Linked DNA regions of Idiomarina loihiensis L2TR. The protein of the gene in region 2 interacts with the protein of the main gene of each other region in a pairwise test. Links are inferred from orthologs where the notes say so. Each region holds a gene or a part of one and is shown on either strand. Other genes may lie near its edges.

What was found.
Region 1: the proteins of dnaB (region 2) and rep interact in binary tests that used the Escherichia coli proteins (3 or more experiments, as listed by UniProt). The link is inferred for Idiomarina loihiensis L2TR from one-to-one orthologs.

Annotation. Positions count from the first base shown.
Region 1 is NC_006512.1:225,365-229,952, reverse strand. Bases 1-2,926 are described here. They hold rep (DNA helicase Rep), read left to right. Parts: upstream 1-421; coding sequence 422-2,431; downstream 2,432-2,926. Other genes in these bases: IL_RS01040 (sensor domain-containing phosphodiesterase), read right to left, coding at 2,439-2,926; IL_RS01050 (accessory factor UbiK family protein), read right to left, coding at 66-311; IL_RS01055 (ferredoxin--NADP reductase), read right to left, coding at 1-56. Outside these bases: more of IL_RS01040, read right to left, coding at 2,927-4,588. UniProt on the Escherichia coli protein: Rep helicase is a single-stranded (ss)DNA-dependent ATPase involved in DNA replication; it can initiate unwinding at a nick in the DNA. It binds to ssDNA and acts in a progressive fashion along the DNA in the 3' to 5' direction.
Region 2 is NC_006512.1:2,056,954-2,064,686, forward strand. Bases 2,257-5,087 are described here. They hold dnaB (replicative DNA helicase), read right to left. Parts: upstream 4,454-5,087; coding sequence 3,059-4,453; downstream 2,257-3,058. Other genes in these bases: IL_RS09925 (DUF6702 family protein), read left to right, coding at 2,257-2,578; IL_RS09930 (chemotaxis protein CheX), read left to right, coding at 2,582-3,052; IL_RS09940 (DUF4097 family beta strand repeat-containing protein), read right to left, coding at 4,549-5,087. Also shown: IL_RS09920 (M1 family metallopeptidase), read left to right, coding at 1-2,079; more of IL_RS09925, read left to right, coding at 2,072-2,256; more of IL_RS09940, read right to left, coding at 5,088-5,508; IL_RS09945 (hypothetical protein), read right to left, coding at 5,522-6,037; IL_RS09950 (RNA polymerase sigma factor), read right to left, coding at 6,027-6,554; rplI (50S ribosomal protein L9), read right to left, coding at 6,691-7,143; rpsR (30S ribosomal protein S18), read right to left, coding at 7,185-7,412; priB (primosomal replication protein N), read right to left, coding at 7,423-7,722. UniProt on the Escherichia coli protein: The main replicative DNA helicase, it participates in initiation and elongation during chromosome replication. Travels ahead of the DNA replisome, separating dsDNA into templates for DNA synthesis.

The sequences.
Region 1 (4,588 bases), 1.8 Mb from region 2 along the record:
ACGCCAGAACTCCAACGGTAATTCTCGACAACTTTTCCACTAATCCATTGGATCATACGGCTGACTTAGTCCTTGTTCTGGTTCTTGGTCGCTTCCAGCTCTTTTTCTAACAGTTCAACGCGCTCGCGCAAACGCAGTAACATTTGCTGCTGCACGTCCAGTTCTTCGCGGGTGACTAAGTCGAGTTTTGACAGCTGTGATTGCAGTGTTTGCTTAACCCGCTGTTCCATGTTTCCGGCCAGTTCTTTCACGCCGGCAGGCATGCTGTCGTTAATTTGGCGAGCAATATTCTCTATTGTTTTGTTGTCCATAAGTCTCTCTTTGTGTAAATCGTTGCTTATGCGTTTAGCTTAGCAGGAGATTCAGGTAAAATCCGAGCTTCTTATCAGCTTTTTCACGAATCAGGAACTCCGCGGCGCCCATGCTGAACGATCGCCAGAACCAGGCTGTACATTACATCCAGGGCCCTTTATTGGTGCTTGCCGGCGCTGGTAGTGGCAAAACCCGGGTAATAACGGAGAAAATTGCTTACCTGATCCGCCAGCAAATTTACACCGCCCGGCAAATTGGTGCAGTAACTTTTACCAATAAAGCCGCCAAAGAGATGAAAGAGCGTATTGCGCAAACCTTACCGAAAGCGCAGCTGCGCGGTTTAACCGTGTGCACTTTTCATACTTTGGGCTTGAATATTATTCGTCGGGAACTCAGCACTCTGGGGTTTAAGCCCGGCTTTTCATTATTTGACGACCAGGACACCTACGCCCTGCTTAACGCCCTGACTGAAGAGGTATTTGAGGGCGACAAAGCGCTGATTCAAGCCTGTCAGCACCAGATAGGCCACTGGAAAAACGCCATGCTGTCGCCGGAGCTGGCTCTACAAAAGGCGTCGAACGATCAGGAAAAGGCCTTCGCGCAGGTCTATCAGCAATACCAAAACAACCTGAGTGCCTGTAATGCCGTGGACTTTGATGACTTGATCCGCCTGCCGACGCAGTTACTGGCGACCAACGAAAACGCCCGCGCACGCTGGCAGAAAAAGTTTCAGTATTTATTGGTGGACGAATATCAGGACACCAACACCAGCCAGTACCAACTGGTCAAGTTACTGGTGGGCGAACGCGCTCGCTTTACCGTGGTGGGCGACGACGATCAGTCCATTTATTCATGGCGTGGTGCGCAGCCTAAAAACCTGGCCTTGTTGAAGCAGGACTTCCCACAGCTGGACGTGGTTAAGCTGGAGCAAAATTACAGGTCGCACGGGCGTATTCTGAAAGCCGCCAATATTCTCATTGAGAACAACCCACACGTATTTGAGAAAAAGCTGTTCTCAGAAATGCAGTACGGCGAGCCGATAAGCGTTATTTTTGGTCGTAACGAAGAGCATGAAGCAGAGCGTGTGGTTGCCGAAATTGTAAAACAACGGTTCCTTCGCAAAACGCCGTATCATCACTTTGCTATTTTATACCGGGGTAATCACCAGTCGCGCTTGTTTGAAAAAGCGCTGATGAACAACCGCATCCCTTATAAAATTACCGGTGGTCAGTCGTTCTTTGCCCGCGCGGAAGTCAAAGACATTATGGCGTATCTGCGGTTGCTGGTGAACCCTACCGACGACACCGCCTTTCTGCGCATTATTAATACCCCGCGGCGCGGCATTGGCCCGCAGACCGTTGAGCGTATTGGCCGCTTGTCGCAGGAGTTAGGTTGCAGCTTATTTGAAGCCTGTCAGTCGCCCCATTTAAAAACGCAGCTTAGCACCGGTGTGTTTCAGCATGTGGACGTGTTCCGCAACATGATAGATACCCTGGCCCGCCGAGCCGATCATCAGGAAGACGCCAGTGACGCAGTAAAACAACTGCTAAGCGAAATTGGCTACGAAGACTGGTTGTTTGAGCAAAGCCCCAGCGCGAAAGCCGCCGAAATGCGGATTAAAAACGTGTACGAACTGCACCGCTGGGTATCGGACATGCTAAAAGGCGACGCCGAACATGAACCCATGGAATTGAATCAGGTGGTCAGCCGCTTGTCACTGCGCGATATGATGTCCCGTAACGAAGACGACGAGCAGTTTGAACAGGTGCAGCTAATGACCTTGCATGCTTCCAAAGGTCTGGAGTTTCCACAAGTGTTTTTAGTGGGTATGGAAGAAGGCCTGCTTCCTCACCAAAGCAGTATTGATGAAAATAACATTGAAGAGGAACGCCGCCTGGCTTACGTCGGCATTACCCGCGCCCAACATAAGTTAGTCTTTACTATGGCTAAAGAGCGCCGTCAGTTTGGCGAAAAAACGGAGCCACAACCCAGCCGCTTTTTGCTGGAGTTACCGCAGGACGATTTAGAATGGGAACACCGCAAGCAAAAGTCCGACGAGGAACGTGAAGAGCAACGAAGTCAGGGTTTGGAAATGTTGAAAAACGCACTGAAAAAGTAGTGCCAAACTAAGCGGATACGAAAGAGGTGTCGTCGTCTTTGGCTACAGTGCCTTCATAGTTTTCGTCAATGAAGCTGCCCTGCCCCATCATAACACCTTGCTTTTCCACATCATTTTTTTGCGTTTCGGTTTCCAGTCCATCGGCATAAACAGCAATATCGAGCTCATGACACAAGGTCACAATGTGCTTTAACATGGCCTGCGCCCTGTTATTGCTGCTCAAACGAGCAATATAATGGTGGTCCAGCTTAAGTATGGTAAACGGAAAGTTATACAAGAACTGAAGCGGCCCGGAGCCACTGCCAAAGTTGTCTATAACCAGCTTAAAGCCAAATTCGGAAAGCCGCCTTAAACTGGCCAGTACCCGGCGGCCGTCTCTGACCAGATCAGTTTCATCAAATTCCAGTGCGATGTTCTCTGGTTTAACACCGCTTTCAGTCACGATATTCACCAGCTCATTCAAGTGACTGGTTTTCAATAAATGCCGCACAGATAAATTCAGGTGCAGCATAGTTTCAGCACTGACACTATTTTCAACAAGCCACTGGCTGGCTGCCCGTAAAGCAAAGCGGTCAAGCTTCACAATAAGGCCGGTGCGCTCGGCCAGAGGTAACAACTCTTCACTTTTAAAGCTGTAGCGCGGGTCTTCCCACACCAATTTAGCTTCTACGGCTTTGACCTCGCCTGTTGTTAAATTCACTATTGGCTGAAAACTGACAGCGAAATCTTTCTCAACTTTCGCATGGCGCAGTGCCGTTTCTTTACGAACACTGTCCACCAAATTTTCATGCATGCTGTCATCAAATAATACATAGCGTCCACGCCCCATACCTTTAGCCTGATACATGGCGGCATCTGCGTCGCGTAACAGCCGTTCAGCCGAATCGGTCTCTTCCAGACACTCGGCAATACCGATACTGGCGCCGGAGTAATGCTCTTGTCCGTTCAGGTGAAAAGGCTCACTCATTTGCTGGATCATACGCTTGGCAACGTCTTTGGCATCATCAATACTGGTAATGGTATCCAGCAGAATAACGAATTCATCGCCACCTAAGCGCGCCACCATATCGTTGTCACGTACGCAGTCACCAATACGCTTGCTGACTTCCAGCAAGAACTCATCGCCAGCAGAATGTCCAAGCGTGTCGTTTATATTTTTAAAGCGGTCCAGGTCAACAAATAGCACCGCAAAATGGTGCTCAGGGTGCCGTCGTTTATGCGCCACGGCCTGCTGCAAACGTTCATTGAACAATATGCGGTTAGGTAAGCCGGTCAGGTTATCGTGGTGCGCTGCGTGGAATAAGCTGGATTCGGTCTTTTTCCGTCGTTCTATTTCGGACACCAGCTCTTCGGTACGCTCCGCCACTTTCTTTTCAAGGAACTGGTTTACTCGCTGAATTTCTTCCGCTGAGCGTTTTCTGTCAATGGCCACGGCAACGTGTTGCGAAACAAAATTCAGTAGTTCTAAATCATCACTATGGTATAAGAAGTCACCGTCGTAGGTCTGGACCGCAATAACCCCAAACACCTGCCCGTTCATCATTAAGGGGCTACCTAGCCATTGCTTAGCCAGTTTCATGCCACCGTAGCCCAGCTCAATCTCGTTTTTCTTCAGCAGTTTTTGACGTACAGGAGCGTCGATAAAGGCCGGTTCACGCATTTTAATAACGTATTCGGTTAAACCTTTGCCGGCTCGTCGGCATTCAGCTTTAGCGCCTGTTTCATCCACATGGTAGGGAAAATGTATAAACTTTTTATCGTCTGATAAAAGCGCGACAAAGAAGTTGTCGGCATGAATCAATTTGCCAATTTGCCTGTGCAACTGACGATAAAAGGCGTTCATATCGTCAGAGGTATTGGTCAGTTCGGAAATAGCAAAGAGCACCGAGGTTTGCTGCTCAGCCCTTTCACGAATGGTAATTTCGCTCATTAAGCTTTCATTCGCATGGCGTAGTTCAGCTGTCTGGTGCTCTATTTCGCTTTGCATTAAGTCGCGCTGCTTTAAACGCTCTAAGGCATTCACCACGTGTTGCGATACAAAGGTAAGCAAATCTTCATCTGAGGCGTCATAACGAACGTCAGCGCTGTAGCTCTGCACCACCATAACACCTATGGTCACGTCACCACGTTTTAACGGAACACCTAACCAGTCCTGAT
Region 2 (7,733 bases):
AACTCCCCCGATACTTTGCGCTATTTATGGGTTCAACTTGACCAGAACCGCTTTAAGAAAGACTCCATTGGGCCGCAGAGTCAAGCCTCCGGAGATTTAGACCGAGTTAGCTTTTCCAGAATGGAAAGCATGCTCACTCAGGAAGAGTTTCCGGCCGGTTATGAGCTTACAGAAATCAGTAACGAAGATGGTGAACCTTTAGCACATTACGTTAATGACACTATGCTAAGGCTGGATCTGGATGAGCCCCTTAAAAGCGGCGAAAGTGTCACTTTTAATATCAACTGGCAGTTCAATATTATCGAAGCTGAAGTACTTGGTGGTCGCGGCGGTTATGAGTACTTTGAAGACGACGGAAACTACCTGTATGAGATGGCACAGTGGTTCCCTCGTATGGCCGCATATTACGACGCTGAAGGTTGGCAGAATAAACAGTTTATCGGCAACGGAGAGTTCGCTTTAGAGTTTGGTGATTATCGCGTAGAGATAACGGTTCCGGCGGATCATATTGTAGCCTCTACTGGTGTTTTGCAAAATCCCGATGAAGTACTCACTTCTACTCAGCGTGAACGCCTGGAAAAAGCCCGTAATTCAGACAAGCCGGTAAAAATTGTCACTGAAGAAGAGGCATTAGAAAATCAGAAGGAAAGCACCAGCAATACTAAAACCTGGATTTTCGAAGCAGATAAAGTTCGTGACTTTGCCTGGGCTTCGTCGCGCAAGTTTATCTGGGACGCGCAAGGTTACAAAAAGAACGATACCAATGTGCTGGCTATGTCGTATTACCCTGAAGAGGGCAATCCATTATGGGAACGTTACTCGACCGCTTCTATTATTCACACAATTGAGCACTATAACGATTACAGCTTTGACTATCCTTATCCTGTCGCTATATCGGTAAACGGCCCTGTTGGTGGTATGGAATACCCGATGATTACCTTTAATGGTCCGCGCCCTTACGTTGATGAGGATTCAGGTGAGAAATACTACTCTAAACGCACCAAATACGGTCTAATTTCTGTAATCATCCACGAAATTGGTCACATTTACTTTCCTATGGTAGTTAACTCTGATGAACGCCAGTGGACCTGGATGGATGAAGGTATCAATACTTACCTACAGTTTCTGGCTGAACAAAAATGGGAAAAAGATTATCCGTCGTGGCGCGGTGAACCGCGTAACATTACCAGTTACATGGCCAGCAGTAACCAAATGCCTATTATGACCAACTCAGAGTCGATTCTGCAATTTGGTAATAATGCCTACGGAAAGCCAGCTACAGCACTTAATATATTACGTGAAACTATCGTTGGCCGTGAGCTCTTTGATTTCGCTTTCCGTCAGTATGCGCAGCGTTGGAAATTTAAACGTCCTACACCAGAAGACTTATTCAGAACCATAGAAGATGCTTCCGGCGTTGATTTAGACTGGTTCTGGAGAGGCTGGTTCTACTCTACTGACCATGTCGATATCGCCCTTGAGCAAGTCAATCAGTTGACTATTAATACGCAAGATCCGGAAATCGAAAAAGCATGGCAAGAACAGCAAGAAAATGCTGAGCCAGAGTCTTTGACAACTCAGCGTAATGCCGACGTTAATTATAAAATTCATCAGCAACCGGATCTTACTGACTTTTATAATGAGAACGACGACTACACTGTCACTAACGCTGACCGAAACAAATATCAAGAGCTGATAGAGGGGCTTAACGAAGAGCAGCGGGAAATGCTGAAGAACGGCAGCAACTTCTACGTACTTGATTTCGTCAATAAAGGCGGCTTAGTTATGCCTATTTTACTAGATCTTCAGTTTGAAGATGGCAGTAAAGAACATGTTCGCATTCCGGCCGAAGTATGGCGTCGCTCTCCAGAAAAGGTGAGCAAGTTATTAATTCGCGATAAAACTTTGACTCAAGTCGTTGTTGACCCTAACTGGGAGACGGCAGATGTTGATACCAGTAACAACTACTGGCCAGCCAGAGCAGTGCCATCCCGGATTGAACTGTTTAAGCGTGAAGACCGTAATAAGAGCATGATGGAAGACTTCAACGAGGAGTTGGAGTCGGGCAACGATGATTAAACTTGTTGCTGCTATTGTTTTTTTGTTCGCGCTGATACCTTCTGTATCAGCGCATCGCTATTTTTTTGGGTTAACCGAAATAAGTGCGAATAAAAACACCCAAGCAATAGAAATTATTCATCAGTATACTTTGCATGACGTACAACAAGTGCTTAAAAAGCGGCTGGGAAAGGCTTTTAGACTGGAAGAAGAAGGTTCTGAAAAACATATCAGAGACTGGATAACTGAAAAGTTTCAACTGGTAAACTCGCAAGGAAATAAAGTTGAGCCAAACTGGGTAGGTTTTGAAGCTGACTACCAGAAAATTTGGGTTTATCAGGAGATACCGAAGCGTGATAACCTGTGTGGGTGGGATGTTTCAAATAAGCTATTAATGGATAGCTTTTCTGCCCAGGTAAATACTATCAATGTCGTCGATGATCATGGCAATCGTAGCCTAATTCTGACCATTGAAAATACATCTGACACAATTACGTGCCAGCAAGAGATAAAGGAATAGAAAATGAATGCCGAGTTCGTAAACCCATTTCTTCAAGCACTGCAAAATGTCTTGTCGATGATGGCTCAAATGGAATTGAAGCCCGGTAAAGCTCAACTAAAAAAGGATGAGTACGCGCGGGGCGATGTATCAGGCGTCATCGGTATGGTGGGCCCACAGATAAAAGGATCATTCTCAATTTCATTTGAGGAAAATCTGGCCTGTGAAATCATGAATAAAATGTTAGGTGAGTTACCAAACTCAATTAACGAAGATGTCTGTGATATGGTCGGCGAAATCACGAATATGGTTACCGGCGGAGCCAAAAAGACACTAGGTGAAAAAGGTTACGATTTTGATATGGCTACTCCAATTGTGGTTTCAGGTAAAGACCATACCATTTCTCATAAATCTGAAGGCTCAAAATTAATCATGCCATTCAACCACGTTGCCGGCAAAGCTTACATAGAAATATGCTTCGATAAAATCAAATAGCGACGACTAATAACGCTCGTCGCTGGCATGGCGGGCATAGTTGTCAAACCTCGATAATTGCCCATGGAATTTCAATTCAATTTTACCAATAGGCCCATTACGCTGTTTGCCGATAATGATTTCAGCTAAGCCCTGTTCAGCTGAGTCTGGGTGGTAAACTTCGTCACGGTAAATAAACATAATAACATCAGCATCCTGCTCAATAGAGCCAGACTCACGCAAGTCTGAGTTAACGGGTCTTTTATCGGAACGCTGCTCAAGTGAACGGTTTAACTGAGACAGCGCCACCACAGGCACTTCCAGCTCTTTCGCTAACGACTTCAAAGAACGAGATATCTCTGCAATTTCCAGCGTTCGGTTTTCCGACATGCCCGGAACCGTCATTAGCTGCAGATAATCCACCATAATCATGGATATTCCCTTATGCTCTCTATGAATCCGGCGAGCACGGGAGCGCACTTCGGTAGGAGTTAAGCCAGATGAGTCGTCTATGTAGATATTATTTTTATCATTTAGCATGTTCATGACAGACGCGATGCGAGCCCAGTCGTCATCTTCAAGCTTACCGGTACGTACTTTATTCTGATCTACCCGACTAAGTGACGCCAGCATACGCATCATCAGCTGCTCTGCGGGCATTTCCAAACTAAACACCAATACCGGACGGTCATCATTGAGCGCAATATTCTCTGCCAGATTCATGGCAAAGGTCGTTTTCCCCATAGACGGACGTGCCGCTACAATGACCAGGTCAGAAGGCTGAAGACCAGCAGTCATCTGATCGAGGTCAGTAAAGCCGGTAGAAACACCGGTCACGCCGTTATTGTTTTTCAGCTTACTCAACTGCTCAATACGGCTAACCGTACGCTGCAGAATTAAATTGATACCTTGCGGCCCTTCGCTGGAACTGACTCGCTTCTCAGCAATTTGAAAGACTTTTGATTCCGCCAGATCAAGCAATTCGGCGCTGCTTCGCCCCTGAGTATCGTAACCTGACTCAGCAATATCATTTGCCGCACCAATCATTTCCCTTAACACCGCTCGTTCGCGGACAATGTTTGCATAGGCTAATATATTTGCCGCGCTGGGGGTGTTTTTCGCAATTTCTCCAAGGTAGGCAAAACCACCTATTTGCTCAAGCTCCCCAGCCGTTTCCAAGTTTTCGGAAACTGTCACCAAATCCATTGGCTGACTGCGTTGAGCAAGCTCATGCATGGCTTTAAAAATAAGCCTATGCGAACGATGATAGAAGTCTTCAGCGATGACGCTACCGGCAACATTGTCCCAGGCATCATTATCGAGCATTAAACCGCCAAGAACGGATTGTTCAGCTTCAATTGAATGTGGTGCCGAGCGCAGTGCTTCTATTGACGCGTCGCGTTTTTTTGACTTCTCTGCCATGGGGAAAGTTGTCTCGCAAAGGGAAATAATAAGAGGGGATTACTATACAAAATCCCCTCTTGTTTAGAAAGCGAAGCAACGCCTAACAGCACGATTTAATTTTTATCGAGTGTTATTTCACCACTAACCGTTGTTGCAGATATATCCGCACTGCCTTCTCCTATCATAAACTCCAGATTAGATGATGGGCCCCATTCGGCTTCAATAGCTTTATCTTTTGTTAAGTAATTGGTAATTTCACCACCGGCGTTAGATTTCAAGTTGAAGTTTGCGTGAATCTCGCCCTCCCACTTAAAAGTTAAGTCGCCGCTAACTGAGCTCGCCTCCAGGCGTGCATTTTCATTCAGGGCTGCGGTTAGAGTGGCATCACCACTCACGGTGGTCATTTTCCCTTTACGTAATGTTCCAATTTTTGCGTCAATATCTCCGGAAACCGACTGAGCAGTAAACTCAGTAATTGAGTCAGACTGACTTGTAATATCGCCACTCACAGATTGATAAGTCGCAGCGTCAGAACTATTCCGAATATCCATAATATCGCCGCTTACCGTCTCAAAACGCACATCACCTTCAATATCTTTTGCATCGATGTCACCACTAACGGTTTTTAACAACAGACGGTTTTTAATTTTATTGACAGTAACGTCCCCACTGACCAGCCTAATTTCCAAGCCACCGTTAAACTCATTTGCAATAACATCCATGGACACACCATTAACTTTGATATCCATTGACGCTGGTAGATAAATTTTTAGGTCGGAACCGCCGTCATCAGATGAAAAACTGAACCCTCGCTCTTGCGGTGTTTCAACATTAATATGAATACCATTACCACGTTGTTCGAAAATAAACTTCTCTGTCTTCTCATCCAGTGTCCCAACCACTCTAATTTCATTTTTTTCGTGCACAATGAGTTCTACTTTGCCTCTCATATTATCGATTAGCACTCTTGCTCCTGGCGAGACCGATAAGGTTTCATCGACCTCTTCCTGTGCCAGTACTGTGAAACTCAAAGTTAGTAGCAATAATCCAACTAAGGATAATATTCTGTTCATTTCTTTCTCCTGTTTATATTTCTCGTAAATTATTATTCAACGTATAAGACTGATTTAGTAATTTCAGCTCTTGCTCATTTACCCAGCGTAACAATTCCAATAAACTCGGATCCCCGGGGCTAAGCCTTAACGATTCAGTAATGTCCTGCCTGGCTAACGCCAATTGCATTAGCTGAGCTTCAATTTCACCATTAAGTTGATGATACCCCGCCATTTCATAACCTGTGCGTAGACTATACAGCTGCTGTCGCTGTTCAGCATTCATTTCTTCAGCTAACAAGTAGAATCCGGATACCGTTTTTTCTGCTGGCGGCAAAGAACTGAACAGCCATCCAGTCATAAAGAGAGCAATCAAAAAACTGGCGGCCAAGGCTCCTTGCCAAAAAGTTGTTTTAGACCTTCTTCGCGATATCGGATAATCAATTTGCCTTTCAATTTCGGGCCAAAAATCTTTGCTAGGGTTAATCCCGCTGAGCTTAATTTCTTCGAGTCGACTTTCGAACTTTTGGTACTCTTCATTATTTGCCATCCTGAAGTGACTCCTCCAATTTTTTACGGGCCCGGTGAAACTGTGCTTTACTTGTCCCCACTGCAATTCCCGGCCAATTCGCAATTTGTTGATGAGATTCTCCCTGCAACGCATGCAAAACAAAAACTTGCCGGGTTTGCTCAGGGAGCTTAAAAATCAATCTATCGAGTTGATGAATATCCATCTCCCCTTCATCAAACTCCTCATGGGCCTTATGCTCTTGAGATAAAAACCTGGAAAACCAACGGTTTCGTTTGCGCATTTCAGTCAGACAGATATTTGTCGCTACACGATAAAGCCAACTGCTAAACTTTGCCTCGCCACGAAAAGAGCTAAGTTTCTGCCAAAGTTGCACGAACACTTCTTGAACGACGTCATCCGCCAATGTTCTGTCTGCGCACAAACGCAATACCAGCCCGTATACTTGCCGTATATATAAATGATATAGGCGCTGAAAAGCTTCTACATCACCCTGCGCAGCCAGTCGCACATCTTCACAGGCCGTTTCGCTTTGCAACGCTCTCTCCCTAGGCACACTTTATTATCAATATAGTAGTTTAGACGACACAGACATCAGGAAGGTTTACAGGAAACATTTTTTCCCCAAAAAAAAAAGCTGCCCGGAGGCAGCTTTTTGATAAAACCGTAACGACTTATTCAGCCGGTACAACTTTCAATGTAATGTTTGCAAATACATCAGCGTGCAAGTGCAGTTCAATATCAAACTCACCGACTTCACGTAATGTACCATGCGGCATTAATACTTCGCTCTTCTTCACTTCAACGCCAGCAGCTGTTACTGCATCTGCGATGTCGCGAGTACCGATAGAGCCAAATAGTTTGCCTTCATCACCAGCTTTAGAAGCAATAGTTACTGCATCTAAAGCATTTACTTTTTCAGCGCGAGCTTGAGCAGCAGCTAATTGATCCGCTAATTTCGCTTCATACTCAGCACGACGTTGTTCGAATAGATCAACGTTGCTTTTGGTTGCAGGTACAGCTTTTCCCTGTGGGAAAAGAAAGTTACGTGCGTAACCAGATTTTACACTGACTTGATCGCCAAGGCTTCCCAAGTTAGCAATTTTATCTAACAAAATGACATTCATTTCTCGCTACCTCTACTTTTGGTAATCGAACCGGTGCTAGCTTACTGATGTGAGTCAGTATAAGGCAGCAGTGACAAATAACGAGCACGCTTGATAGCGCGCGCTAACTGACGCTGATACTTAGCGGATGTTCCAGTAATACGGCTAGGAACGATTTTACCAGTTTCAGTAATGTAGTTCTTAAGCGTAGCGATATCTTTATAATCAATTTCTTTTACGCCATCTGCTTTAAAGCGGCAGAATTTGCGGCGACGAAAAAAACGAGCCATGATGGTCTCCTTAAATCAATTCGAGATGCTGAGCATGAAGTACCAAACGAGGTGAGCCATTGCTATCCTCGTGACGGTGCAGAAAACCTTCTGCCAGAACTTCACAACCCACCGTCAATTTTTCTAACCAGTGTTGTAAACCTTCACCACTTAAAACGACCTGAATACGCACATAAGATTGACGATTCATACCAGCTTCCGGTTGCATAGACCGATGTTCAATCACTAATTGTAAATGCTCAATACCTGACGGGCTGGTTTCCAGCTTAGGTACTTTGCCAAGTGTTCCGGTTAAATGCAGTCGATTCATAAGGGCTATTG